Regions from separate parts of the Pseudomonas sp. S3_B08 genome, predicted to be linked through region 2. Evidence: predicted binding sites of a transcription regulator. Region 2 holds the regulator's gene; each other region holds the start of a gene.
What was found. Region 2 encodes sigma-54, which starts transcription at its own class of promoters, with help from an activator protein. Its sites were predicted from a motif close to ANTGGCATNNANNTTGCTNT; they were not measured.

Region 1 (7,224 bases), 1.9 Mb from region 2:
TAGGGTAAGTCATGGCCTTCTTGATCTTGGCCTTGAGCGCTTCGCTTTTTTCCTTATAGGTCGCCACACGTTCAAGCAAGGTGTCGAGGGCACCGGACTGTTCGCCGGCGTCGACCAGGTTGCAGTACAACTCGTCGAAGTATTGCGGTTTCTTGCGCAGGGCCGTAGCGAAGCTGTTACCGGCCGCGACCTCCTGTTTGACCTCGTCGACCAGTTTGCGCATGGCCGGATTTTCGAAGCCTTCGCCGATGATGTCGAAGGACTGCAACAGCGGTACACCGGCCTTCATCATCGTTGCCATCTGCCGGGTGAACAGGGCGATGTCCTGCGGTTTGATGCGTTTGCCGAAGGTCAGCAGGGACGCGGATTTCTTGCGCACCTTGCCCGGGTTGATCCCCTGTTTGCGCAGTTGCGCCTTGATCAGTGCGGGGTTCTGTCCGCTCAACTCGCCGCTGACTTTACTGCCTTTGCGGTCCGTGCCTTCCCAGGCGTAAATGCTGACTTTCGCTGCCTTGACCGCCATGTTCAATCCTTGGTGACCCGGTTGATTTCCTCAAGGCTGGTGATGCCTTGCATGGCCTTGTGCAGCCCGGAAGTGCGCAGATCGGCGAAACCGTCGTGGCGCATCTGAATATCGATTTCCAGCGAATTGCCCTCGGCCATGATCAACCGTTGCAGGTCCGGTGTGTTCTTTACCACTTCATAAATCCCCACGCGTCCTTTGTAACCGCCATTGCAGTGATCGCAACCGACCGGCTCGTAGATCGTGAAATGACCGATGCGTTCCTCGGGGAAGCCTTCCTTGAGCAAGGTTTCGTGCGGGATCTCCAGCGGCCGCTTGCAGTGTGCGCACAACTTGCGCGCCAGACGCTGGGCGATGATCAGGCTGACCGAGGTGGCGATGTTGAAACCGGGAATGCCCATGTTGTGCAGGCGTGTCAGGGTTTCCGCTGCGCTATTGGTGTGCAGGGTCGACAGCACCAGGTGGCCGGTCTGCGCAGCCTTGATTGCGATCTCGGCGGTTTCCAGGTCGCGGATCTCGCCGACCATGATCACGTCCGGGTCCTGACGCAGAAACGAGCGCAGCGCTTGGGCAAAGTCCAGCCCTTGGCGGGGATTGACGTTGACCTGATTGATACCTTCCATGTTGATTTCCACCGGATCTTCGGCGGTGGAAATATTGATGTCGACGGTGTTGAGGATGTTCAGCCCGGTGTACAGCGACACGGTTTTACCGGAGCCGGTGGGGCCGGTGACCAGAATCATCCCTTGCGGCTGTTTCAGCGCGGCCAGGTACAAGGCTTTTTGTTCGGCCTCGTAGCCCAGCGCATCGATGCCCATTTGTGCACTGGACGGGTCGAGAATCCGGATCACCACTTTTTCGCCCCACAGAGTCGGCAGGGTGTTGACGCGAAAATCGATGGATTTGCTTTTCGACAGGCGCATTTTGATGCGGCCGTCCTGAGGTTTGCGCCGTTCCGAGATATCCAGACTGGCCATTACCTTCAAGCGCGCGGCAATGCGCCCGGCCAACTGGATCGGCGGCTTGGCCACCTCGCGCAGCATGCCGTCGGTGCGCATGCGCACCCGATAGTTTTTTTCGTAGGGTTCGAAATGCAGGTCGGAAGAGCCGCTTTTGATCGCATCGAGCAGCATCTTGTGCACAAAACGTACGACCGGGGCGTCGTCGGCATCGAGGCCGCCGATCACGTCCTGTTTGTTGTCATCAATGGACTCGACGTCGAGGCCGTCGAGATCGACATCGGCCATTTCCTCCAGGCCCGAGGCATGGCTGTCGAAGAACTTGTCGATGGCGTCGCTGAGCTTGTCGTCCTCCACCAGAATCGCTTCGGTGCTCAGGCCGGTGCTGAACTGGATGTCGCTGATCGCCTGCTGATTGCTTGGGTCGGAAAGGCCCACGAACAATTTGTTGCCGCGCCGCCAGAGGGGCAGGGCGCAGTGCTGGCGAACCAGTTTCTCACTGACCAGGCCCTTGGGCTGAGTCTCTTTGTCGAGGCAATGCAGATCGAGCAGCGCCATGCCGAAATGTTCGGAAGCTATTTCGGCGATCTGCCGGCTGTTGACCAGTTTGTTGTGCACCAGGTAATTGACCAGCGACACGCGATTGCGCTGGGCCTGCGCCCAGGATTGCCGGGCGCTTGTTTCCGTGAGCAATTCGGCCTGGACCAATTGCTTGGCCAGACCGCTCAGAGCGATGTCATTCATGGGGATTCCGCACGCTTGCCGTTCATGACTTATAGCCTAGTCAAGTGACAGCGCCAAACACGGCCGGTGCAGGTGACAAAAAGTGTCAGATAGTGCGGTTGCGGGTTGTAGAAAACGGCGCAGGGGAATGGGCGCGCCCAGCAGACGGGGGCAAAAGGGCGTTGGCATGGGCTGTGCTGAGCCTTGTTCAGATCATGAGATTTCGACTCATGCATGGAGCGTGTCTATGAAAAAACAACAAGGCTTTACATTGATCGAGCTGCTGATCGTCGTGGCGATCATCGGCATTCTGGCGACTATCGCCCTGCCGCAGTATTCGAAGTATCAGGCGCGGTCGAAGGTGACGGCGGGGCTGGCGGAGATCAGCGCGATGAAGGTGCCGTTTGAAGACCTGATCAATCAGGGGACAAATCCAAGCTTGGCGGCGGTGAAAGGCGATAACGTCACCACTACCTCCAATTGCGCTCTGACTGCCTCAGGTACCGCTGCAGACGGAGCTGGAACGATTGTATGTACGTTGGCCAACGCGCCAGCGCCTGTATTGGGCAAAACCATCACGCTGACTCGTACGGCGGCCGGCGGCTGGAGTTGTGGCACTACGGTCGCTCCTGACTACTCGCCAAAAGGCTGCGCTGCCAGCGGGACTTGATCCATCTGTTGCACCCAGAATGCCCCGCATCGCGGGGCATTTTCATGTCCCGACCACTTAACAAAAGCACCAATAATTTCAGCAGCTTATGAACTTTCCGAAAAACCGCAACTTGCATGCGAAGATTCAACGAGTCATGCATTTTGCATGAAAATGAAAATCAGCGTTTCTCATAACTTGTTGTTTTAAAAGGATTTTATGCGGTCGAAAAAGTTGGCACAGCGTTCGCAATATCTCCGGTAACCCTGCTGACAAGCGTTACAGCAGACTTCCAGTAAAAACAGGAGTTACTCGTATGAAGAAGTTCGCTATCACTGCCGCTGCTACCGCTCTGACCCTGACCATGGCTGGTGGCGCTTTCGCCCAGTCCGCTCAGGCTACCCAGTCGCCAATGGTTCTGGCTGCCGGTGAAGCTACCGAAATTAAACAAGATACCAGCGACACCTGGATCACCACCAAGGTCAAAGCTGACCTGGTTACCGAAAAAGGCATTCCAGGCACCGACATCAAAGTTGAAACCAACCAAGGTGTTGTATCGCTGTCGTCGACCCAACCTGTGACTGCGGCTCAAAAAACCACCGCAGTGAACATTGCCAAGAAAATCAAAGGCGTTAAAGACGTATCTGCTGCTGGCCTGAAAGCCGAGTAAGGCAAGACTTCTCGCCTGAACCGGGAGAAGACGCGACAGACGGGCCGAGCAATACGTCTGCCGCAACTTTAGAGTTCATGCGAACGGTCACACGGATGTGACCATTACAGGCCCCGGCACTTGTGTCGGGGCCTGTTCTATTTTGGGCAATACCAATGTGGGAGCGAGCCTGCTCGCGAATGCGTATCGTCAGCCGACAAGTTCGTCAGTAGACAGACCGTATTCGCGAGCAGGCTCGCTCCCACAGGGTGAATTTCGTACGGCTTAATTACCGCGTTTGCTGTTGATCTGCCGCAAGCGGTTGCCTTCGAAGCGCAGGTATTGATACATGCCGTTGTTCGGGCCGTAGGTCCATTCCTCGACCTGAAACTCTTCGCGGCGATTGGCACTGCGCTTGTAGCCGAGCACATCGCGGCTGACCGGCTCGCCGCATTTTTGCAGCACTTCGCTGGCGCGGTCGCCGAGGCTGATCAATTGGCTGCCGCAGCGCAATGTATCCGACGCCGACGCATGGCCGGCGGCGCACGTCAGAGCAAGCACAGCCAGCCAGTTACGCACGGTCATTCGGCATCCAGGTGCATTTGCGTCACCACGCGGCCGTCGCTTTCGGCCTCGCCGAGGTTGGCGTCGATGAAGTACACGCGGTCATCCTCGAGCTTGCCCTTGTCGACCAGGTAATCCTTGATGGTGCTGGCGCGGTCCTGGCCCAACTGTCGCAACAGCACGTCGCTGCCACTCCAGAATGCGATCACGCCCTGGCGCATTTTCGCCGTGCGTTCTTCTTTGCCGAGGTCTTTCCATTCTGCCGGTGGCTGGGTTTTCAAGCGGGTGCGGTAGATGCCTTCGAGCAACGCGCCTTTCTCGCTTTCGGGCACTTGCAACAGCGAGGCCTGGGCCGGGACTTTGTCGCCACGGCGCTGGAGCATCTTGTAGTAGTTGTACTGATATTCGCGTTCCAGACGTTGTTCGGCGAGCAGTGGCCCGTCGCTGCTCTTCGCAGCAGTGCCTTCGATCTCCAGGCGCAGCGCCGGACGTTCCTTGAGTGCCTGCGACAGTTTCACCAGCGCCGCTTCGGCGTCTTTGCTCAGATCGCTGGAGCCCGGCGCGAAGGACACCGTGCCAAGGTCTTCGGAGCCGCCGCCACTGACCAGCCCGCCGATCATCTTGAACGGTGCGGCGGCCGCTTTGACGATCAGATTGCGCAGGGTCTGCCAGACGATCGGCATCACGCTGAACTGCGGATTATTCAGGTCGCCGGTCACTGGCAATTCGATGGAGATCTTGCCGTCGACGTCCTTGAGCAGGGCGATCGCCAGTTTCAGCGGCAGACTCACTGCATCAGGGCTGTCGACCTTCTCGCCCAGTTGCAGCTGCTCGACGACGACCTTGTTCTCGGCTTTCAACTGACCCTTGGTGATCAGGTAGTGTAGATCGAGGTTGAGCCGGCCCTTGCGGATGCGGTAGCCGGCGAATTTGCCGGAGTAGGGCGTCAGGGTCGTCAATTCGACGCGCTTGAAGCTGGTGGCGATGTCGAGGCTGGCCATCGGGTCGAACGGATTGACCGCACCCTTGATGGTCACCGGCGCATAACGGTCGACCTTGCCTTTGATGTCGACGCTGGCCGGTTTCGCCTGACGACTGTCGATGGTGCCGATCTGGCCGTTGAGCTGCTGCACGGCGGTGGCGAAATTCGGCGTCAGGCTGAAGTCGGCGAAGTTGGCCGAGCCGTCGTTGATCGCAATCGCACCGATGTGAATGCCCAGTGGTTTGTCCTTGCCGGGCGGTTTGGCTCCGGCAGGTTTGGCACCGCTGTCGGCCGGTTGCGGGATCAGCAGGTCGTCGACGTTGGTGGTGCGATCGTCGTTGATCATGAAGCGCACATACGGCTGCAACAGGTTGACCTTGTCAATCGACAGGCTGTCGCCGTGCTGATAATTGATGCCGTCGACCACGACTTGCTGCCATTTGAGGAAGTCGCGGGTCTTCAGCGTATCGAGGGTGTGCAGTTGATCGATCTGCGCGCGGCCGGTGACGCTGAGGGCCAGTGGTTCGGTGCTTTTCAGGTTGACCTTGAGGTCACTGCCGAGCATGCCGCTGCGCAGTTCCAGACGAATGAACGGGTTGATATAGGACTGCGCGACACGCAAGTCGACGTCCTGGGTTTTCACGTTCAGCTGCGCGTTGACCGGGGCCAGATTGACCGTGCCGTCGGCGCTGATCTTGCCTTGCTTGCCCAGGCCGCTGTCGAGTTTGAGCTTGAAAGGCGAGCCGTTGAGGCTGTCGAAATCCTGCAGGTCGACGTTCAGCGGAGTGATGTCCAGCGCCACCGCCGGTTGCGCCGAGCGGTCGGCCAGATGAACCGTGTAGTTGCGCAGTTGCACATCTTTGACCAGCACCTGCCATGGCTTGCTCGGGGCGCTTGGCTCAGGTTTCGGCGAGTCGGCGGCGGCCGGTGTATCCGCCGGTTCGGCAGCGGCTTTGGCAGCCGGTTTCGACGGTTGGCTGGCGAACAGCTTCTGCCAATCCAACTGGCCGTCGGCTTCCAGCGCTGCCCAGGTTTCCAGTTTGTTGCTGCGGATCTTGCCGACCACCACTTGCTGCTTGGCCAGGTCCAGCGAGGTTTCGCTGACGTCGAGGCGTTCGAGCCTGGCCAGCGGACGTCCGTCCGGAGCCTTGATGGCGAACGGCGCAATGCTCACCGCGACGTTGTTCAGCAGCAGTTCGGTCTGTTTCGACAGGTTGAGTTTGTACTCAGTGCTGAGGCTGACCACGCCGTTTTCCAGCACCAGCGGCACGGCGTCACGCACGTAAGGCCAGAAGGATTTCATCTGGCCATCGGTGACTTTCAGGGTGCCTTCGGAGGTGAACGGGATCAGGCTGAAATTGCCGGTCCAGTCGATCCTCCCGCCAGCGGGGCCGATGGCGACGAGGGTCATGTCGGCGCTGTCCTCGGGCAAAGTGCTGAGGTTTTTCAGCTCGAAACTGAGGTCGTCGTAAAGAAATTCGATCGGCTCGCTGGGCCGCATATCCTCGAAATGCACCACACCGCCGGCCAGTTTGATGTTGTCGATACGCAGCGGGAATGGCTTGGCGTCGGGATCGGCGGGTGTCGGCTCGCTCGGCGGCACGTTGAACAGGCCGAGCAGGTTGAGCTTGCCGTCCTTGGCGAAGAGGATTTCGCTTTTGGGTTTGTCCAGTTCGATGTCGGACAGATGCAGCGCTTTGGTCCACAGGCTGTCGATTTGCAGGTTGGCATAGAGGCGATCGAAGCCGACCTGCTCCTTGCCCGGCTCGCCGATGACCAGGCCCCAGAGGGTGACCTCAAGGCTGAAGGGGTTGAGTTCGATGCGCTGCAGATGCGCCGGCACCGTCGCGTAGTTCGCCAGTTGCTGGTTGGCCACGCGCAAGGCAATGCCCGGCAGGATCAGAAACCCCAGCAGGCTGTAGAGGGCCAGGGCTGTCAGCAGTGCGCCAATCGCGCGAATCAATCCTTTGGGCATGTGCGGCTTCATCTGTCTGAATCGGAGTGCCTTGGAGTATGGCACGCGATTCTGGTTCCGAAGTGCTTGATGTGGGACAGGATTGTTCAGAAATTTCTGTAGGAACAGATACCCATTGTAGGAGTGAGCCTGCTCGCGAATGCGCTGGTTCAGTGAAAAACAAGTCGACTGACACTGCGCTTTCGCGAGCAGGCTCGCTC
Region 2 (7,224 bases):
GCCGGACGGCCGCAACTGCGCGCCCATCAGGCGCAGCAGCGTGGTCTTGCCGCAGCCGGAAGGCCCCATGATGCCGGTGACCTTGCCGCGCGGGATGCGGATATCGACGTTATTGAAAATGCTCCGCGCACCGCGCTTGAAGGAGACTCCCTTCAGCTCGACCGCGTAGGCGTTATCGGCACTCATCTAAACTCCTTGCGATGCAGCCTCTCACTGGGATGCCAGACTTTCCTCGGAAACACCTGCATCCCGGGCAGGCCGAACTGGCGGCGAACTATATCACTGCAAAGGCTGAGCGCCCAAGCGAGAACCCGGCCAAGATCGCCGACTGAAGAGGGCCTGAGCGACTTTCAGAGGGTTTTGGTAACCAGTAATGACAAAGCACGTCGAACTTGCGTGAGGCTTTGCCACATACCCGCTATAATCGCCGCCTTTTCATCGGCCCATACGATTCTGACATGAGCAAAACCCGCGACCTGATTCAATCGGCACAACGCACCATCCGCCTCGAAGTGGAAGCCGTCCAAGGCTTGATGGCCCATATCGACGCCGATTTCGTACGCGCTTGCGAGATGATTCTGGCCAGCAAGGGCCGTGTGGTCGTAGTCGGCATGGGCAAATCCGGGCACATCGGCAACAAGATCGCCGCCACCCTGGCCAGCACCGGCACTCCGGCGTTTTTTGTGCATCCGGCCGAAGCCAGCCACGGCGACATGGGCATGATCACCCGCGACGATGTGATTCTGGCCCTGTCGAACTCCGGCTCGACCAACGAAATCGTAACGCTGCTGCCATTGATCAAACGCCTGGGTATCCAGCTGATCAGCGTCACCGGCAATCCACAGTCGCCATTGGCGAAGGCTGCCGAGGTCAATCTCAATGTGCATGTCGAGCACGAAGCCTGCCCGCTGAATCTGGCACCGACCTCTTCGACCACGGCCGCGCTGGTCATGGGCGACGCCCTGGCCGTGGCCCTGCTGGAAGCGCGTGGTTTCACCGCTGAAGATTTCGCGTTCTCGCATCCGGGCGGTGCCCTTGGCCGTCGCCTGCTGCTGAAAGTCGAAAACGTCATGCACGCCGGACAGGAGCTGCCGCAGGTACAACGCGGTACCCTGCTCAAGGACGCGCTGATGGAAATGACCCGCAAGGGTCTGGGCATGACCGCTATTATTGAGGCCGATGGCAAGCTCGCCGGGATCTTCACCGACGGTGATTTGCGCCGCACGCTGGATCGCGCCATCGACATCCGCAGCGCCACCATCGACCAGGTGATGACTGCACACGGCAAGACCGCCCGGCCCGACATGCTCGCCGCCGAAGCCCTGAAAATCATGGAAGACCATCGAATCAACGCCCTGGTAGTCGTCGACGAGGAGGATCGCCCGATCGGCGCCTTCAACCTCTCCGATCTGCTGCGCGCAGGAGTCATGTAATGAGCAACGATCTGCTGCAACGTGGCAAAGCAATCAAACTGGCTGTGTTCGACGTCGACGGTGTGCTCACCGACGGGCGCCTGTACTTCCTCGAAGACGGCAGCGAGTTCAAGACCTTCAACACCCTCGACGGCCAGGGCATCAAGATGCTGATGAATGCCGGCGTACAAACGGCGATCATCAGTGGCCGCAAGACCCCGGTGGTCGAGCGACGCGCTAAGAACCTCGGCATCCCGCACCTGTTTCAGGGGCGCGAGGACAAACTGGTGGTACTCGACGGTCTGCTCGCGCAACTGGGCCTAAGCTATGAAGAAGTCGCCTATCTCGGTGACGATCTGCCAGACTTGCCGGTGATCCGCCGTGTAGGGCTGGGCATGGCGGTGGCCAACGCTGCCGATTTCGTCCGCGAACACGCCCACGGCGTTACCCGCGCCCGTGGCGGCGAAGGTGCCGCCCGCGAATTCTGCGAATTGATCCTGCGCGCCCAGGGCCGCCTCGAAGCGGCCAACGCCGCGTACCTGTGAGCCTGACCATGTTTAGCAAAAAGTTTCGCAATTTCCTGCTGTTCGGCTGCATCGCGGCGATTTTCGCTGCGGTGGGCTACTGGAACATCAGCCCGGAGCGCTTCCTCGACAAGCCGCCGGTCTCGGCCGCCGAGAATCCGATCGACTGGTACGCGACCAACACGCACACCATTCAGTACCTGCCCGACGGCAAGGTGCAGTACGAGATGACCTCCGACAAGGCCGAGCACGTCAAGGCCACCGATGTCACTCTGGTAACCAAGCCTGATTTGAACATGTACCGCGGCACCGACTTCCCGTGGCACGTGACCAGCGAGCGCGGCGAAGTGAATTCGGGCGGCACCGAAGTTGAATTGATCGATTCGGTCCGCGTACAGCGCACCGATGAGAAACAGCGCGGCACCCTGATCACCAGCACCCGCATGACCGTGTTCCCGCAGCAAGAATATGCGCAGACCGCGCAACCCGTTAGAATCGAGGGCGCTGGCGGCGTATCGACTGGCGTCGGAATGAAAGCGTACCTGAAGGACAGCAGGATACACCTGCAATCGAACGTAAGAGGACAGTATGAGGCTCGTTAAAACCCTCCCTATTTTGCTCAGTCTGGGCGCAGCACTGGGAAGCGCGAGCGCCTGGTCCCTGCCGAACGATCAGCAGCAGCCTATCCGCATTCAGGCCGACGACGCCCAACTGGACGACAAGAATGGCATCGCCACCTATAAAGGTGACGTGATCATTACCCAGGGCTCGATGATCGTTAAAGGCAACACCGTGACCATGACGCGCGCGCCCAATGGCGACATCGACGTGGTGACCTCGGTAGGCAACCTGGCTTACTTCGAGCAGTTGCAGACCCAGGGCGACGCCAACCCGGTCAAGGGCTACGGCGTGACGATTCAATACCACGCCCAGCAGAACCGGGTGGTGCTGATCGACAAGGCCAAGGTTATCGACAAGGATAACAACGTCACCCAGGGCGAAAAAATCGTCTACGACACCGTGAAGAAGCTGGCCAGCGCCGGTCGCGCCACAGGCAGTAAGGTCACCGAATCGCGTCCGCGCATCGACATGGTGATCCAGCCGAAGAAGAAAACCGAAGAGAAATCCCAGTAATGGCAACTCTGAAAGCTCAGCACCTGGCCAAGGCCTATAAAAGCCGCCAGGTCGTGCGTGACGTCAGCCTGTCGATCGACAGCGGGCAGATCGTCGGCTTGCTCGGCCCGAACGGCGCCGGCAAGACGACGTGCTTCTACATGATCGTCGGCTTGGTGCAGGCTGATCAGGGCCGTGTGCTGATCGATGATCTGGACGTCAGCCACCAGCCGATGCACGGCCGCGCCAAGGCCGGTATCGGCTATCTGCCGCAAGAAGCGTCGATCTTCCGTAAACTGTCGGTCGCCGACAACATCATGGCGATCCTCGAGACCCGCCCGGAGCTGGACAAGGCCGGTCGTCGCAAGGAGCTGGAAAGCCTGCTGCAGGAATTCCACATCAGCCACATCCGCGACAACCTCGGCATGAGCCTGTCCGGTGGTGAACGCCGCCGGGTGGAAATCGCTCGCGCCCTGGCGACGGCACCGAAATTCATACTGCTCGACGAACCGTTCGCCGGTGTCGACCCGATCTCGGTCGGCGACATCAAGCAGATCATCCATCACCTCAAGGCCAAGGGCATCGGCGTGCTGATCACCGACCACAACGTGCGTGAGACGCTGGATATTTGCGAAACCGCTTACATCGTCAACGACGGTCAACTGATCGCTGAAGGCGATGCCGAGACCATCCTGGCCAACGATCTGGTCAAGGAAGTGTATCTGGGTCACGAGTTCCGCCTGTAAGCGCGACAGCGCTGTATCGATTCAAGGCGCATTTATCCGCTTTAATTGTTACAGCGCTCTAGGCAAACACTTCAGTTTCAGGCATATAATTTGCTTAAGTTTGGCGCTTCGGCGCCCTGTAGTGGATGGCGCAAAGCGCCGGCGAATAAGGTGTTAAGCCCCTGCCATGAAACCATCGCTAGTCTTGAGAATGGGCCAGCAGCTGACGATGACACCGCAGCTGCAACAGGCCATCCGCCTGCTCCAATTGTCGACCCTGGACCTGCAACAGGAGATCCAGGAGGCTCTGGAATCCAATCCGATGCTCGAGCGCCAGGAAGAAGGCGACGACTTCGACAACGCCGATCCGCTGGCCGACAACGCCGAACAGAAGCCCGCCGAAATCCAGGAACCCTCCTACCAGGAAACCGCCCCGACGGTGGATAACCTCGAGGATGGCGATTGGAACGAGCGCATCCCCAACGAACTGCCAGTGGATACTGCCTGGGAAGACGTCTACCAGACCAGCGCCAGCAGCCTGCCGAGCAGCGATGACGATGAGTGGGATTTCACCACTCGCACGTCGGCCGGCGAGAGCCTGCAGAGTCATCTGCTCTGGCAACTGAACCTGGCGCCGATGTCCGACACCGATCGCCTGATCGCCGTGACCCTGATCGACTGCATCAACAATCAGGGCTATCTGGACGAAACACTCGAAGAAATTCTTGAAGCGTTCGATCCGGAACTGGACATCGAGCTCGACGAAATCGAAGCCGTCCTGCATCGCATCCAGCAATTCGAGCCCGCTGGTATCGGCGCCCGCAACCTCAGCGAATGCCTGCTGCTGCAATTGCGCCAGCTGCCCGCGAAGACGCCGTGGCTGACCGAGGCCAAACGGCTTGTCGCCGATTACATCGACCTGCTCGGCAGCCGCGATTACAGCCAGTTGATGCGGCGCATGAAGCTCAAGGAAGACGAGCTGCGCCAGGTCATCGAACTGGTGCAGAGCCTCAATCCGCGTCCCGGCTCACAGATCGAGTCGACCGAAGCCGAATACGTCATTCCCGACGTGATCGTGCGCAAGGACAACGAGCGCTGGCTGGTCGAGCTGAACCAGGAATCGGTGCCTCGCCTGCGCGTCAACGCCCAGTACGCCGGTTTTGTGAAGCGTGCCGACACCAGCGCCGACAACACTTTCATGCGCAACCAGTTGCAGGAGGCCCGCTGGTTCATCAAGAGCCTGCAGAGCCGCAACGAAACCCTGATGAAAGTGGCCACGCAGATCGTCGAACATCAGCGCGGCTTCCTCGAGTACGGCGACGAAGCAATGAAGCCGTTGGTATTGCATGACATCGCCGAAGCGGTCGGCATGCACGAATCGACGATTTCCCGGGTGACCACACAAAAATTCATGCATACCCCGCGCGGTATTTATGAGCTGAAATACTTTTTCTCCAGCCACGTCAGCACCTCCGAAGGCGGCGAATGCTCGTCCACGGCGATCCGCGCGATCATCAAGAAACTGGTCGCTGCGGAAAATCAGAAAAAGCCGTTGAGTGACAGCAAGATCGCTGGTTTACTGGAGGCACAAGGCATTCAGGTGGCTCGCCGCACCGTCGCCAAGTACCGCGAATCCCTCGGAATCGCGCCTTCGAGCGAACGCAAGCGGTTGATGTAAGCCACGTTACAGCGTTCCAGTGGCAGGCTTTTCGGCCTGCCGCTTTATGCACTGGCAACGAAGGAGAAGCTGTATGCAAGTCAACATCAGTGGACACCAACTGGAAGTGACCCAACCTCTGCGTTCCTACATCGAGGAAAAACTCCAGCGACTGGAGCGACATTTCGACAAGATCACCAACGTGCAGGTCACGATGTGCGTCGAAAAGCTGAAACAGAAGATCGAAGCCACCTTGCATATTCCCGGCAGTGAAGTGGTCGCCAACGCAGAAGATACCGACATGTACGCTGCGATCGACTCACTTACCGACAAGCTGGATCGCCAACTCAAAAAGCATAAGGAAAAGACCCAGAGCCTCCTCCAGGGCGCGACCGGTCGTTAACACCCCTATCCATGATCCGACTTGAAACCATCCTGACCCCCGGCCGTTCCCAAGTGAACGCGCCGGGCGGCAGCAAGAAAAAAGCCCTCGAACAGATTGCCAACCTGATCCACCGCGAAGTGCCGGATCTGGCGATGCAGGATGTCTTCGAGGCGCTGATCGCCCGTGAAAAACTCGGCTCCACCGGTTTTGGCAACGGCATCGCCATTCCCCACTGCCGCCTCAAGGGCTGCGCGGGGCCAGTGAGCGCCCTGCTGCACCTCGAAGCCCCGATCGATTTCGACGCCATCGACGGCGCTCCGGTGGACCTGTTGTTCGTATTGCTGGTCCCGGAAGCCGCAACCGACGCGCATCTGGAGTTGTTGCGCCAGATCGCCAGCATGCTCGACCGCAAGGAAGTGCGCGACAAGCTACGCAGCGCTCCGAGCAATGAAGCCTTGTACCAGGTCGTACTGGACGAGCAGAACGGGCACTAATCATGCGTTTGATCATTGTCAGTGGCCGTTCGGGCTCGGGTAAAAGTACCGCCCTGAATGTCCTTGAGGACAACGGCTACTACTGCATCGACAATCTGCCGGCCGGTTTGCTGCCGGAACTGGCCGAGCGGGCGCTGATTCACACGGAACTGGCGCAGCCGCTGGTCGCCGTGTCGATCGATGCGCGCAACCTGCCCAGCCATCTGTCACGTTTCCCTGAGTTGCTCGAAGACGTGCGTGCCAAGCATATCAAGTGCGATGTGCTGTACCTGGACGCCGATGAAGAAACCCTGCTCAAGCGTTTTTCCGAGACCCGTCGTCGTCACCCGCTGAGCAACGCCAATCGCTCACTGGCCGAGGCGATTCACGACGAAACCGCCCTGCTCGGTCCGATCGCCGATCTGGCCGACCTGAAGATCAACACCACCAGTCTGAATCTGTATCAACTGCGCGACACCATCAAGTTGCGCCTGTTGAATCAACCGGAGCCCGGTACGGCGTTTCTGGTCGAGTCGTTCGGCTTCAAGCGCGGCATGCCGGTCGACGCCGACCTGGTGTTCGACGTGCGCTGCCTGCCCAATCCGTACTGGAAACCGGAGCTGCGCGCTCAGTCGGGCCTTGATGCACCGGTGGCCGAGTACCTGGCGCAGCAGCCGGATGTCGAAGAAATGTATCAGGACATCTACGCCTACCTGAACAAGTGGCTGCCACGCTTCGCCGCCAGCAACCGCGCCTACGTCACCATTGCCATTGGCTGCACCGGCGGGCATCACCGCTCCGTCTACCTGACCGAACGTCTGGGTCAGGCCCTGCAGAAAACCCTGAAGAACGTCCAGGTTCGCCACCGCGACCTCACCTAAAGGATTTACACCGCGATGCCTGCTCGTGAAATCGAAATCATCAATAAGCTGGGC
Region 3 (7,224 bases), 960 kb from region 2:
CAGCCTGTTCCCGGACTGGCACTTCTACCAGGCCGCCGTGCCGACCTACATCGGCGGCTCGATGACCTTCGCCTGGGGCTCGACCAACCCGGCCTACCGCAAGCTCAGCCGTGAAACCCTGCAACAGCGCTTCATCGGCAGCGGCATCGTCACCCGTTACTACAATCCGGAAATCCACATCGGCGCGTTCGCCTTGCCGCAATACGTGCTGCAAGCGGTCAACAAGCCAAGCAACGACTGATCACTCTGAAGTCGCTCTGCAAGGGAGCTTTTGTGGCGAGGGGATCTATCCCCGTTGGGATGCGCAGCATCCGTGAACCGGCCTGCGCGGTGTCTCCGTTAAACCGCAATGGACGGCATTACGACTGCTGCGCAGCCGAACGGGGATAAATCCCCTCGCCACAGAGTCCGCCCTATCGATCGGATGGTTATTTTCACCGTTGGCGGCTGTAATCCTTTTGAACCAACTCTCGCGGAAAAAAGTCGAGATAGAGGTAAGCCCATTTACGGGTTGATCGAGGAGGCACTGATGCAAAAGTGGAAAGTCACTTTCGTGGATGATCACGGCGAAATTGTTGATGAAGTCTTCGAACGTGAGGAATGCCCGTCCGATGATGAAGCCGCGCGGCTGATCAAGGAGCGGCTTCTTCCGGTCGCCGCCCAGCTGGATCTCAACGATCTGGAAGGGCGCACCGCCGATGCCGGGGTGAAAAACCTCAAGACCCAGAACGGCATCGAAATCCTCAGCATCACCCCTGTCTGAACACTTCCTGTCATCTCGTAAACCAGGCCTTGGCAGCGGCGCTCTCTTGGGGCTACTCTGCAAGCGAGATCAGCGAATGGATCGCTAAGGTCTGGTCTTGTCAGCTACATGCTTGTTTCCCGCGCGCAACCACGTTGCCGTAGTACTTAGGCCAAAAGGCCCGGGGCGGGAATACGGAAAGTCTATCCATCAATCGAGGGGGACGATTCATGAGCACAGCCTATCAAGAAGACATCAGCAGCAACGTTCTGCGCCGCATGAAAGAAGGCGGCTTCGATTTTTCCCGGTTCCATCCCATCGAGTTCTACGCGATTTTCCCGGACGAGGAGCGGGCGCGCAGGGCAGCAGGCAAATTTCGCGGTGAATCCATCAATGCCCAGGTCAGTGCGCGCGACGACGGCGCCTGGTCGCTGGAATTGAGCAAAGTGATGTACGCAACCTATGACGACATCGGCGATTTCGAGCAAGGCTTTTCTGCCGTGGTCGAACCGCTGGGCGGCATTATCGAGGGTTGGGGCGTGAAGCAGGAGGTGCGCAATCGTTACCGGTTGAATTGATATTGCGCATTGTTTGTCGGGCAACGGCTGACCTTCGGGTCGGCCGTTGTCGTTTCTGGCTTCTGCACATCGCAGTGGCAAAACCCTGAAACAAGAATCCCGGGCAAAAAAAAGCCACCGGAGAGGGTGGCTAAAAGGGAAGACGGGTGTGCAATAAAGTCCTGTCGGGACGGGGCTGCCAAGGCAGTTCAGATCAGTTGAGCTGACTACTTCGCGACGGCGTGCCGGGGAAGTTTTGCAGCGAATGCGCGGATTATCCGCAATCGCGGCCGGGCAGTGAAATCAACTCTGACTATGCTGGTGATAGGCGATGCAGTGCGTCGCAATGAAGCGGGGGCAATCGGGCCGGGGCATTTGCCGCACAGGAATGGTGCGCAGCGTTCGGCGTGGATCTACAACCGATTGAAATCAAAGCGTTTATGCCGATGGCACGGGCCTTGCGAAGGCCTGTATGTCCGGAGTGACAAGGAGTACGGCATGATCCGCACCTATTTTGACGAGATGTACGATGCCGGCGGCCTGGTCCGCCCGCATTACCGGGAATTTGCCCGCTGGCTGGCCGAGACGCCCGACGAGCTGCTCGCGCAGCGCCGCCGCGAGGCCGATCTGCTGTTCCACCGTGCCGGGATCACCTTCACGCTCTATGGCGACGAGCAGGGCACCGAGCGCCTGATTCCGTTCGACACCATTCCCCGCAGCATTCCCGCCAGTGAATGGCGGATCGTCGAGCGCGGCTGCATCCAGCGGGTCAAGGCGTTGAACATGTTTCTCGCCGACCTCTACCACGAGCAGCGCATCATCAAGGCCGGGATCATTCCCGCCGAACAGGTGCTGGCCAACGAGCAATACCAATTGGCGATGCAAGGTCTGGATCTGCACCGCGATATCTATTCGCACATCTCCGGCGTCGATCTGGTGCGCGATGGCGATGGCACTTATTACGTTCTCGAAGACAACCTGCGCACACCCAGTGGCGTCAGCTACATGCTCGAAGACCGCAAGATGATGATGCGCCTGTTTCCCGAACTGTTCTCCGCCCAGCGCATCGCCCCGATCGATCATTACCCCAATCTGCTGCTTGACACCCTGAAAAGCTCAAGCCCGATCGACAACCCGAGCGTGGTGGTGTTGACGCCGGGACGCTTCAACAGCGCGTTCTTCGAACATGCGTTTCTGGCGCGGGAGATGGGCGTTGAACTGGTGGAAGGCGCAGATCTGTTCGTGCGTGACGACAAGGTGTTCATGCGCACCACCGATGGCCCGAAAGCGGTCGACGTGATCTATCGCCGCCTCGACGATGCCTTCCTCGATCCTCTGGCATTCAACCCGGATTCGATGCTCGGTGTGCCGGGGCTGCTGTCGTCCTATCGCTCCGGCAACGTGGTGCTGGCCAATGCCATCGGCACCGGGGTCGCGGACGATAAATCGGTTTACCCGTTTGTCACCGACATGATCCGTTTTTACCTCGACGAAGAGCCGATCCTGAAAAACGTGCCGACTTGGCAATGCCGCAACCCGTCCGAGCTGTCCCACGTACTGGCCAATCTTGCGGATTTGGTCGTCAAGGAAACCCAGGGCTCCGGCGGTTACGGGATGCTGGTCGGACCGGCCGCGACGACGGCGGAAATCGATGCCTTTCGCGAGCGCATCAAAGCCAAACCCCATGCCTACATTGCGCAGCCGACGCTGTCGCTGTCGACCTGTCCGACCTTTGTCGAAAACGGCATCGCGCCGCGCCATATCGACTTGCGTCCGTTCGTGCTGTCCGGCCGCGAAACCCGTGTGGTGCCTGGCGGTTTGACCCGTGTCGCGTTGCGTGAAGGCTCCCTGGTGGTGAACTCCTCCCAGGGCGGCGGGACCAAGGACACCTGGGTAGTCGAGGATTGAAGGAAGCTTGCCATGTTAAGTAGAACTGCCTCGGATCTGTACTGGATGTCGCGTTACCTGGAGCGTGCGGAGAATCTCGCGCGCATGCTCGACATCAGTTATTCGCTGTCGCTGATGCCGCAGGACGGGCGCGGCGACGGTCTGCACGAACTCGCCATGCCGTTGCTGATCACCGGCACCCTGGACGATTACCTTGAACGCCACGGCGACCTGCACGCAGAGCGCCTGCTGCATTTCTTCGCACTGGATGCGGCCAACCCGGCCAGTATCTACAGCTGCCTTGGTGCAGCGCGGGCCAGTGCCCATGCCGTGCGCGGGCGAATCACTGCGGACATGTGGGAAAACATCAACGCGACCTGGCTGGAAATTCGTGGCATCGCCGAGCAGGGCCTGAGTCGTTATGGCATGAGCCGGTTCTGCGAATGGATCAAGGAGCGTTCGCACCTGTTTCGTGGCGCCTCATACGGCACGATCATGCGCAACGACGCGTTTCGCTTTATTCGTCTGGGCACGTTTATCGAGCGCGCGGACAACACGCTGCGCCTGCTTGATGCCCGTTACGAAATGGCCGGCGATCAGGCCGAAGCAGTCAGCGACGGCACGGCGCACGCCTATTACCAATGGAGTGCGCTGCTGCGGGCCTTGTCCTCATTCGAGGCCTACACCGAAATCTACCGCGACGCGCCCGGCGCCCGGCATGTCGCCGAATTGCTGCTGTTGCGCGCCGATGTGCCGCGTTCGCTGCGTGCCTGTACAGAAGAGATTGACCAGATCCTCGCGCAACTGCCCGGCGCCAACGGCCGCCCGGCACAACGCCTGGCGGCGGAAATGGATGCGCGCCTGCGTTACACCGGCATCAACGAAATTCTCGAAGAAGGCCTGCACGCCTGGCTGACCGAATTCATCCCGCTGGTGCGCCAGTTGGGCAACGCCATTCACAGTTCCTACCTGGAGGCTGCATGAGACTTTCCATAAGCCACGAGACCACCTATCACTACGAAGATCAGGTGCGCGCGAGCATCCAGTACCTGCGCCTGACACCCCACGACAGCGAGCGTCAGCATGTCCTCAGTTGGCAACTCGACCTGCCGCGTCCGGTGCGTGCGCAGCTCGATCCGTTTGGCAACATCCTGCATGTGCTGACCATGGACGAGCCCCACGAAGCGATCATCATTGGCGCCCGGGGTCAGGTCGATATCGACGAATTGCGCGAGGCCGAACATGAGAGCCAGTCGGCGCTGCCGTTCCTGCGCTTCACGCGCCTGACCGAAGCCGACGAAGCCTTGCGCGAGTTTGCCGCGAAGAACTGCAAGCAACGGCGTGATCGCACCGCGCTGATCGACTTGATGCACGGTCTGAATCAGCACATGAGCTACACGCCGGGCTCCACCGAAGTCGACACCAGCGCCGCCGAAGCTTTCGCCGGTCGGGCCGGGGTCTGTCAGGATCATGCCCACGCCTTCCTAGCCTGCGCCCGCAGTCTCGGCGTGCCGTCGCGTTACGTGTCGGGTTATCTGTACAGCGAAGATTGCGAGCATCTCGCCAGTCATGCCTGGGCGGAAGCGTGGCTGGATGACGCTTGGTACAGCTTCGACGTGACCAACCAGCTGGCGCGCCCGGAGCGACACCTGAAGCTGGCGGTGGGCCTGGATTATCTCGATGCCTGCCCGGTCCGTGGCATGCGCCGGGGCGGTGGCTGCGAGCAGATGCATGCGAAGGTGTTCGTCTCGCCGACACCGGTTATTTCCGTGCAGCAACAATAGATTCGGGATACCGCTATCGCTGCCAAGCCAGCTCCCACAGGATGACCGCTGATTCGAACTCTGCGCATACCCTGTGGGAGCTGGCTTGCCAGCGAAGAGGCCAGTAATAACACCCTAAGGCTTACGGCTTAACTTTGCGCCCGGCCATGTGCTTGAGATAGCCCACCAGCATTTCAAGATCGGTATCCGGCAATACCTCAGCAGAAAACCCCGGCATCTTCGCCTGCGGCCACTGGCGCAAACTCTGCGGATCGCGGATGTAGCGCTTCAAGAAATCCGCCCCGAAATACTCGGTCGGGCTATACGGAATATTCAGATCCGGACCGAACTGCGCGTCTCCGGCACCATTCAACCGGTGACAGGCCAGGCAGTTTTTTTGAAACAGGGCAAAACCCTGGTTCACCGGATCATCGGCCTTCAAGGCAGGATCGGGCAGCAGGGCAGGAAAGCGTTGGGCCACCGGCGCCATCAGCTTGATGCTGGCGACTTCGAACGGCCACTGTTCGGGGCTGATATTGCCCGCCTGCGGATCGGTCCAGACCAGATAGAACGGCCCGGCGCTGTGCTTGCCGGCAGACAGCGGTGGCCACGGCCGCGCCGGGTCCTCGATTGCCAGCCATGCTCGTGCGCCGTCCTTGTTCAGCAAGGGTGCAGCGGCCAGCTCTGCGGCAAAGCCATCCAGCGCCACCGCTTGCAAGTGATCCTCAGGTCTAACGCCCGTTAGCAAGGCGGCCAGCGGCACGGCCCGATAGGTCATGTCCTTCTTGTAGGAAACATCATTGTTGATCGTGAGAGTTTGCAGCTGAGGATGCTTGAGCAGCTCTTCGGTCTGCCAGGTGCGGCTGTTTGCGCCCAACTGCAGATCCAGTTGTGCGGCAGCCAAGGGCAAGCTCAGTAGCAAGGCACCGAGCGCAATGAGGGTTTTCAAATGATCGCCGTCCATGTCGTGGTAGTGCGCAAAGGTTGGCACAACCGCGCTGGCCCGGGTAGCGGGCCAGTCACAGTTTCAATGGCGACATACAGCACGCGACGTTTGAATCAGCCGATGACCTTGGTCAGATTCGGCAAGATCAACAACAGCGTCGTGGCGAAAAGAATGAGTCCTGCTTGACGTACTTTCGGTTGTTTGAACATGGCTTGACCGCCTTTATTGTTATTTCCTGATGCGTGCCTGACTGCATTTCCCTGACGGCACGCGTTGCACTTCCTGTTGAAGCACGCCCGTCTCGGCAAAACCCGACGACGATGGCGTACATGTTCACCTTAGAGCCCGCGTCACTCTTCGCTTAGATCCATTTCATATGGGGATCTTGAAAAAAGCTTTTAAAACGGCATGAGGCGTATTGCCAGCTTCTTTGCCGCCCGCTGGCTAGACAACTCGACGACCTGAACCGGTTCACCTGAGGTCCGATGACCGTCCGTCTGAGCGTGTGCGTCAAGCGCTTTGAGCAATGTGGTCATTGCTTGCCAGTCGGCGCAGGGCGAAAGTGAAGTGACAATAAATCAGGTTCGAGGACGTCATGACTGAAGCTTTGATTTTCGATGCGTTACGCACTCCGCGTGGCAAAGGCAAGGCCGATGGCGCGCTGCACAGCGTGAAGCCGGTCAACCTGGTGGCGGGTTTGCTGAGCGCTTTGCAGGCGCGCACCGCGCTGGATACCAGTCAGGTCGATGACGTCGTCCTCGGCTGCGTCACGCCGATCGGCGATCAAGGTTCGGACATCGCCAAGACGGCAGTGCAAGTGGCCGACTGGGACGTCAGCGTCGCCGGTGTGCAGATCAACCGTTTCTGCGCTTCGGGTCTGGAAGCGGTGAATCTTGGCGCGATGAAAGTGCGCTCAGGATTCGAGGATCTGGTGGTGGTCGGCGGCGTCGAGTCGATGTCGCGGGTGCCGATGGGCAGCGATGGCGGCGCCTGGGCACTGGACCCGCAGACCAACCTGCACAGCCATTTCACCCCGCAGGGCGTCGGCGCCGATCTGATCGCCACCCTCGAAGGCTTCAGCCGGCAGGATGTCGATGACTACGCACTGCACTCCCAGCAAAAAGCCGCACGAGCGCGGGCCGACGGCTCGTTCAACAAGTCGCTGGTGCCGGTGCAGGATCAGAACGGCATCATCCTGCTTGACCACGATGAGTTCATCCGCGCCGAGTCTACCCTCGAGGGCCTGGGCAAGCTCAAGCCGAGTTTCGAAATGATCGGGCAAATGGGCTTCGACGCCACGGCGTTGCGGGTCTACAGCCATGTGGAGCG
Region 4 (7,224 bases), 760 kb from region 2:
GAAGAAGTTGTCCACCAGCTTGAACACCAGTTTGGCGTCGAGGATGAACAGCGCGGTGCCGCGCAGCGGTTTGATCTTGACCAGGTTGAGGCTGGTCGGCACGTACAGCGAGTGCACGTATTCGCCGAACTTCATCACCTGCACGCCACCGACAGCCACGTCCGCCGAGCGGCGCAGCATGTTGAACATGCTGATGCGGGTGTAGCGGGCAAAGCGCTCGTTGATCATTTCCAGCGTCGGCATGCGTCCACGGACGATGCGATCCTGACTGGTCAAGTCGTAGCTTTTGACACTGCCGGGTTCGGCAGCATTATCGGTCTGTACCAGACCATCATCGACGCCATGCAGCAGCGCATCGATTTCATCCTGGGACAGCAGATCCTGCACGGCCATGTCGTGTTCCTACTGCAGTACGAAATTAGTGAAAAGCAACTGTTCGATGACCACTTTGCCCAGTTCTTTCTGCGCCACTTCCTGGACGCTGGCGGTGGCCTTCTGGCGCAACATCTCCTGGCCGACCGGGGTCGCCAGTGTGGCGAAATCCTGACCTGAGAAGAGCATTACCAGGTTGTTGCGGATAACCGGCATGTGCACTTTGAGCGCGTCCAGATCGGCCTGATTACGCGCCAGCATGGTGATGCTCACCTGCATGTAGCGCTGACGGCCGTTCTGGTTGTAGTTGGCCACGAAGGCCGGCGCCATCGGCTCGAAAATCGCCGCCTGCTTGCCGACCGGCGCTGCTTCAGCGGCCTCGGCAGGCTTGCTTTGCGCGCCGTGCATGAAGAACCAGGTCGCCCCGACGGATGCACCAATGGCCACCAGCAACGCCAGCACGATCACGATGATCAGCTTGAGTTTGCCTTTGGTTGCGGGGTCTTTTACTGCTGCAGCTTCGCTCTTCGCCATGCCAATAATCCGTCACTAATCGGGGGTTTCACAGTCGCACGGCAAGGCAAGAGCAAGTGTTATGCCAGAAGTGTCGGAGGTCGAGAACGACGCTAAAGTCAAAAGCACCCTCACCCCAGCCCTCTCCCGGAGGGAGAGGGGGCCGACCGAGATGTAATGGGGCTGGACATCGACCTGCACAACCGAGGTGATTGAAAGTTCAGAGCGGGAATCAACAGGCCGCCGAATGTCGAACGGATTCAGCGATGCTCGTTCAGGTCGGCGTAGTTCTTCAAGATTCCCCAATCGGTCCCCTCTCCCTCTGGGAGAGGGCTAGGGTGAGGGGGCTCTTGATTTGCTCAGGCGTAATAGTCGACCGCGCTGCTGCCAATTACGCTGGTAGTCTGCGCCGCCACTTCAGCGACAGTAGCCGGTGGCAATTCCTCATCCGCCGAATCCAAGCGGCCACCCGCAGCGCTGGTCCGGCCACTCTGCCCCTGCTGCGCCTGTTCCTGACCTTGCTGCCCCTGCCAGCCACGGTTCTGGTCGGCGACGTTGACGTCCACCTGGCCCATGCCCTGCTGGTTGAACATGTCACGCAGGCGGTGCATCTGGCTGTCGAGCGCTTCACGCACGCTTGGGTGTGCGCTCATGAAGGTGACCTGGGTTTGCTGATCGGGAACCATGTTCACGCGGATATCCAGACGCCCAAGCTCCGCCGGCTGCAACTGAATGTCGGCGGCCTTCAGGTTGACGCTGGACAGGTACATGACGCGGTTGACCACTTCTTCGGTCCAGCCGCTCTGGTGCATGGCGATCGGCTGATTCACCGGCAGCGCATTGGCGGTTTTCGGCGTAGCGGCCTGGGTCAGTGCCGCCAGACGGTTGGCGAAGTCATCGACGCGGGTGTCGCTGGTAGCCGATTTCAGATCCTTCAGACCATCGTCGATCAGCCCGCTGAAAGCTTGTTCGCCGCCTTGGCTGGTGCTGTCCTTGTCGGCCTGCACGTCGAGCATGCTGGCCATGCCGGCGGCAAAGTTCTGCGCGGCGGTCAATTCACCGTCAGCCTGAGCTTGAGCAGGCGTAGCTTTCGGTTGCGCCTGGCTGGCGGCGGAAATATGTCCGCCCTGCTCCATCGCCATGCGCACGGCCGGCATCGAGTCGAGCGGGTCGGCCGATGGATCGAAATCGCTGTCGGTGGCCGCCGGATCTTTGACCATGCCCGACACGACCGCCAGTGCAGGCGTTTCGGTTTCCGGCTGGGCTGGCGTGGTGACTGTTGGTGCTTGCACCACAGGCGCTGCCACCAACGGCTGAACGACTTGCGCCAGGGCCGGATCAAGGGCCGGGTCTACAGGCGCGGCATCGGCCACAGGGGTTTGTACGGTTTCAGTGGTGTCATCGGCAGTCGCTGTCGCGTCGTCGCTCGCCGCCGCTTTGTCGGCAGGCAACGCTTTGCCGCTATCGGCAACTGCTGGCTGGGGCGCGGCAGACTGCTCTTTGCCGATATCCTTTTTGCCGCTGCTGTCCGCGACCTTATCGCGTGCCGGCTTGACTGCATTGTCAGCGCTCACGGCGGGCTTGGCCGGCGCCTGATCGGCAAACACTTTGGCGAAGCTGGAGGCCTTGTCCCCGGCGTCTGCGGCCATTGCCGACGATTTGGCAGCGGCGGCTTGCGCCTTGGCCTGAGCGGCGGTCTGAAGAAGAATGTTGGGGGTCGCAGGCATGACACGGTCTCCGCTGCACTGGGATCGTAGGTACAGTTGAGCAAGATGACTGCAAGTGCCGGGCCAGTTTGGCCAGACACTTGCGAAAAGCGCCGGACGGCAGCTTCAGTGGATGTGGGCGTGGTGCTTTTCGCTTTCGTACACCGGACGTACTTCGGCGAATTCAGAATGGATATCGGCGACTAGCTGAGCGAGCGCTTCCGGGCTTTTGTCCTTCGCGTTCGACTCCAGGTCCTGGCACAACTCGGCCAGTCGAACCGCGCCCATGTTGCTGGCGCTGCCCTTGAAGCTATGCGCTACATCGGAAAGCGCTTTGGCGCTGGTGCTGTCCTGCAACTCGTGCAGGCGGCTTTGCGAATCTGCCAGAAAAGTCTCCAGCAATTCCGTATAGCCGTCCTCCATCACCTCGCGCAAAGTATCGAGGACTTCGCGATTTACATGTGCGTCTGTCACTTGCTCACTCCTTGATCAAGAATGGGCGGATTATGCCTCAATCTCCCAGAAAAACTCCACGCTGGCACTACGACCTTGGTCCGACCAACTGGCGTTGCGCCCCAGTTGCCGGACCAGACCGATGCCGCGTCCCGACAAGCGGACGTTATCCACGGGCCTTTCCATGACCCGCGCCACATCAAACCCCTTGCCACTGTCATCGACACGAATGACCAGCCGCCCACCCTCGCCTTGCGGCTGGACCTGCAAATGCACTCGCACGAAACCGTCTTGCAGCGCCTCCAACCGCGCCGCGCGCATTTCATAGTAGCGGGCGAAACCTGCCGCATCGCGTTTGAGGCTCGAGTCCAGCCCGAGCACGCCATGCTCCAGCCCATTGGAATACAACTCGGCGAGCACGCTGTACAGCGCCCCGCTTTGCGCGCGCAGGCCATGCACCTCAAGCAGCAACTGCAAGAGGAACGGCAATGGATTGAAGCGCCTGAGTGTGGCGCCGCGAAACTCGAAACTGGCCGACCAGTCCAGCGGGCACGACTGGCCGCTGTCGGAATACACCGGCGCTGCGCCGTGGGCCTTGGCCGACTCGAGCAGACTGACTTCGACCATGCTCACATCATCACGGGCCTGCCCACGAAAATCGCGCAACGCTTGCTCGATATCCTCGAATAACCGATCCGGCTCACGGTTCGCCGCAAACACCTGCTGCAAGCGTTCGACGCCGAACAACTGGTCATTGGCATCGCAGGTATCGATCACCCCGTCCGATAACAGAAACACTCGATCATCGACGGCCATCGGATAGACATCCGTACGGTCATCGAAGGCTTGCGCGCTGAGAATCCCCAGGGGCAAATGCCGCGCCGGCAAGGGCACGCGCTCGCCACTGGCCATGCGATGCAAGTAACCGTCGGGCATGCCACCGTTCCACACCTCCACCGAACGGCTCTGGAAACTCAGACTGAGCAAGGTGGCACAGCAGAACATGTCCACCGGCAGGATGCGCTTGAGCTTGGCGTTCATCTCGCGCAGGGTTTCGGCCAGGCCATAGCCCTTGGCGGTCATCCCATAAAACACTTCGGCCAGCGGCATCGCCCCCACCGCTGCCGGCAAGCCATGCCCGGTGAAATCGCCGAGCATGACGTGCATGTCACCGGCCGGCGTGTACGCCGCGAGCAGCAGATCGCCATTGAACAGGGCGTAAGGCGATTGCAGGTACCGAATGTTCGGCGCACTCAGGCACCCGGAATGCGCGACCTTGTCGAACACCGCTTTGGCCACGCGTTGTTCGTTGAGCAGATAGTCATGATGTTTCGCGATCAGATCGCGCTGCTGCAGGACCGTGGCCTGAAGGCGACGCAAGCGATCCATCGCCTTGATTTTGGCGGCGAGTATCACCTGGTTGTACGGCTTCGCCAGAAAATCGTCACCGCCAGCCTCCAGACAACGGGCCAGCGCTTCACTCTCGGTCAGCGAGGTGAGGAAGATGATCGGCACCAACGCTTCACCCGCCAGCGCCTTGATCTGCCGCGCCGCTTCGAAGCCGTCCATCACCGGCATCAGCGCGTCCATCAATACCAGATCGGGTTGTTGCTGCTGGAAGCATTCGACCGCCTCCGCACCATTGGCCGCCGTCAGCACCTGATGACCTTGACGGCGGACAATGGTCGACAGCAGCAGCCGGTCGGCGGCACTGTCTTCGGCGATAAGGATAGTCAGCGACTCTTGCGCCTGCATGGGCGTCAACTGATGTCGAAGAGTTTGTCGAAGTTGGAAATCGCGAGGATTTTCTTCACATCGGAGCTGCTGTTGACGACGCGGATATCCGACTCGTCGCCACCGGCGTGATCACGCAGCAGAAGCAGCATGCCCAGCGCGGAGCTGTCGAGGTAAGTGGCCTCTTTGAGATCGACCACGATGGATTCGGGTTTGTGTGGGAGCCGTTCATACGACTCGCGAAATTCCTGATGGCGACCAAAATCGAACCGGCCTTTGACGGCGATCGTGAGCTTTTTCTGGTCTGGAGAGACTTCTGTAACGACTGACATTGACTGGCTTCCTTGTCATTGACGAACCTGTACAAGGTTTAGCACCTGGATAGGGTTGGGGCAAGGCGCAACAGTGGAACAAGTGTGGGAGCGAGCCTGCTCGCGAAAGCATTCTGTCAGTTGACTACAGGATTGACTGACACGGCGCTTTCGCGAGCAGGCTCGCTCCCACAGGGTTTGGCGGTGAGGTTTAGAAGGCATCACGCCGTGGCAGACGCTGCGACAGTTCATCGAGCAGCTTCTGCTCGCGCTTGTCTTCCAGGCGTTGCGCTTCATCACGATAGCGCTGCACCAGTTTGCGCAAACCCTCGACGCGGGCAAACGCCTGCTGCCATTCCTCACGCGCCTTGTCGAGCTTGTTCTGGTGCCAGACCAGGCTCTGCCGTTGCTGGTCGACGGCGGTGTCGAGTTGCGCCAGAAAGCCCTGAAAACCCAGCAGCCATTGCCCGGTCACGCCGGTGCTGCCGCGCACGATCCACTGCTGCGAGTAATCCAGACGAAAGGCATTGAGGTCGGCCAGTTTGCTTTCGGCAACTTTGACCTGGCCCTGAAAGTAGGCGAGGCGCTGCACGGCGGCTTTCTCGGCCTTCTCGGCCATGTCCACCACCGGTGCCAGGCGCGCGGCGCGGCTGACGGCCATGGCCGGTTACCCGCCCGCCGCAGGGGCGAACAGGGTTTCCAGATAGGCCTGGCTTTCACCCAGATTGATTTTGTCGTTGAGGCCCTGGCGCTGATACCTGACCAACTGCGGTTGCAGGGAAATCGCCAGATCGGTCTCGCGATCGCCACCGGCCACATAGGCACCGACGCTGATCAGATCGCGGCTCTGCTGATAGCGTGACCAGAGCTGTTTGAAATACTGCGCGCGCTGCATGTGATCCGGCGAAACCACCGCCGGCATCACCCGGCTGATCGACGCTTCGATGTCGATCGCCGGATAGTGGCCTTCCTCGGCGAGGCGCCGCGACAGGACGATGTGGCCGTCGAGCACGCCCCGCGCCGAGTCGGCAATCGGGTCCTGCTGGTCATCGCCTTCGGACAGTACGGTGTAGAACGCCGTGATCGAACCGCCGCCCTTCTCCGCATTACCGGCGCGCTCCACCAGTTTCGGCAGTTTGGCGAACACCGAGGGCGGATAGCCCTTGGTTGCTGGCGGTTCGCCGATGGCCAGCGCGATTTCACGCTGGGCCTGGGCGAAACGGGTCAGCGAGTCCATCAGCAGCAGAACGTTCTTGCCCTTGTCGCGGAAATACTCGGCGATGCGCGTGCAATACATCGCCGCGCGCATACGCATCAGCGGTGCATCGTCCGCTGGCGAGGCAACCACTACCGAGCGTTTGAGGCCTTCTTCACCGAGGATGTGCTCGATGAATTCCTTAACTTCGCGACCACGCTCACCGATTAGGCCGACGACGATGATGTCGGCTTCGGTGAAGCGGGTCATCATGCCCAACAGCACCGATTTACCGACACCGGTACCGGCGAACAGACCCAGACGCTGGCCACGGCCGACCGTCAGCAAACCGTTGATGCAACGGATGCCGACGTCCAGCGGTACGCTGATCGGATCACGGTTGAGCGGGTTGATGGTCGGGCCGTCCATCGGCACCCAGTCTTCGGCCTTCATGCCACCCTTGCCGTCCAGCGCGCGGCCGGCACCGTCAAGAACACGGCCGAGCATGCTCATGCCCATCGGCAAACGACCGGTATCGGCCAGCGGCACCACACGAGCGCCCGGGGCAATCCCGGCGACGCTGCCGACCGGCATCAGAAAGACTTTGCTGCCGGAAAAACCCATGACTTCCGCTTCCACCTGAGACGGGTGGTAGCTGTCGTCATTGATCACCATGCAGCGGGTGCCCATGGCGGCGCGCAGGCCTTCGGCTTCGAGGGTCAGGCCAACCATGCGCAGCAGCCGACCTTCAAGGATCGGCGCGCCGGCAATCTCGGTGGCCTCGGCGTAGGTGCTCAGGCGCTTGGCGAAGCTGGTGCGTTCAAGGCGCATCGCTGGCGTCCGCGCGCGGCTCGTCAGAGTCGACAGCCGCTGGGGTGTCTTCGGGAATGTCCAGACTCAAGTCAGGCGCTGCCGGATGCAGAGCCTGCTCATGCAATTG

Region 1: the regulator sigma-54 is predicted to act here: its motif matches at 2,387-2,406, upstream of AB4N73_RS17400 (pilin).
Region 3: the regulator sigma-54 is predicted to act here: its motif matches at 1,745-1,764, upstream of AB4N73_RS03660 (circularly permuted type 2 ATP-grasp protein).
Region 4: the regulator sigma-54 is predicted to act here: its motif matches at 2,650-2,669, upstream of AB4N73_RS02670 (flagellar hook-length control protein FliK).

Annotation. Positions count from the first base shown of each region.
Region 1 is NZ_CP162750.1:3,852,121-3,859,344, reverse strand. Features, by position in the region: gene AB4N73_RS17410 (type II secretion system F family protein) at 1-523, opposite strand, end outside; gene pilB (type IV-A pilus assembly ATPase PilB) at 526-2,226, opposite strand; gene AB4N73_RS17400 (pilin) at 2,453-2,875, shown strand; gene AB4N73_RS17395 (BON domain-containing protein) at 3,171-3,524, shown strand; gene AB4N73_RS17390 (DUF2845 domain-containing protein) at 3,789-4,088, opposite strand; gene AB4N73_RS17385 (DUF748 domain-containing protein) at 4,085-7,036, opposite strand.
Region 2 is NZ_CP162750.1:5,773,441-5,780,664, reverse strand. Features, by position in the region: gene AB4N73_RS25965 (ATP-binding cassette domain-containing protein) at 1-186, opposite strand, end outside; gene AB4N73_RS25960 (KpsF/GutQ family sugar-phosphate isomerase) at 459-1,433, shown strand; gene AB4N73_RS25955 (KdsC family phosphatase) at 1,433-1,957, shown strand; gene lptC (LPS export ABC transporter periplasmic protein LptC) at 1,966-2,538, shown strand; gene lptA (lipopolysaccharide transport periplasmic protein LptA) at 2,525-3,070, shown strand; gene lptB (LPS export ABC transporter ATP-binding protein) at 3,070-3,795, shown strand; gene AB4N73_RS25935 (RNA polymerase factor sigma-54) at 3,962-5,452, shown strand; gene hpf (ribosome hibernation-promoting factor, HPF/YfiA family) at 5,526-5,834, shown strand; gene ptsN (PTS IIA-like nitrogen regulatory protein PtsN) at 5,846-6,310, shown strand; gene rapZ (RNase adapter RapZ) at 6,313-7,170, shown strand; gene AB4N73_RS25915 (HPr family phosphocarrier protein) at 7,186-7,224, shown strand, end outside.
Region 3 is NZ_CP162750.1:769,350-776,573, forward strand. Features, by position in the region: gene speE (polyamine aminopropyltransferase) at 1-241, shown strand, start outside; gene AB4N73_RS03650 (hypothetical protein) at 530-763, shown strand; gene AB4N73_RS03655 (ribonuclease E inhibitor RraB) at 973-1,320, shown strand; gene AB4N73_RS03660 (circularly permuted type 2 ATP-grasp protein) at 1,798-3,207, shown strand; gene AB4N73_RS03665 (alpha-E domain-containing protein) at 3,220-4,170, shown strand; gene AB4N73_RS03670 (transglutaminase family protein) at 4,167-4,970, shown strand; gene AB4N73_RS03675 (c-type cytochrome) at 5,092-5,913, opposite strand; gene AB4N73_RS03680 (acetyl-CoA C-acetyltransferase) at 6,491-7,224, shown strand, end outside.
Region 4 is NZ_CP162750.1:562,400-569,623, reverse strand. Features, by position in the region: gene fliM (flagellar motor switch protein FliM) at 1-393, opposite strand, end outside; gene fliL (flagellar basal body-associated protein FliL) at 403-906, opposite strand; gene AB4N73_RS02670 (flagellar hook-length control protein FliK) at 1,245-2,612, opposite strand; gene AB4N73_RS02665 (Hpt domain-containing protein) at 2,718-3,065, opposite strand; gene AB4N73_RS02660 (ATP-binding SpoIIE family protein phosphatase) at 3,096-4,799, opposite strand; gene AB4N73_RS02655 (STAS domain-containing protein) at 4,805-5,110, opposite strand; gene fliJ (flagellar export protein FliJ) at 5,301-5,750, opposite strand; gene fliI (flagellar protein export ATPase FliI) at 5,757-7,115, opposite strand; gene fliH (flagellar assembly protein FliH) at 7,105-7,224, opposite strand, start outside.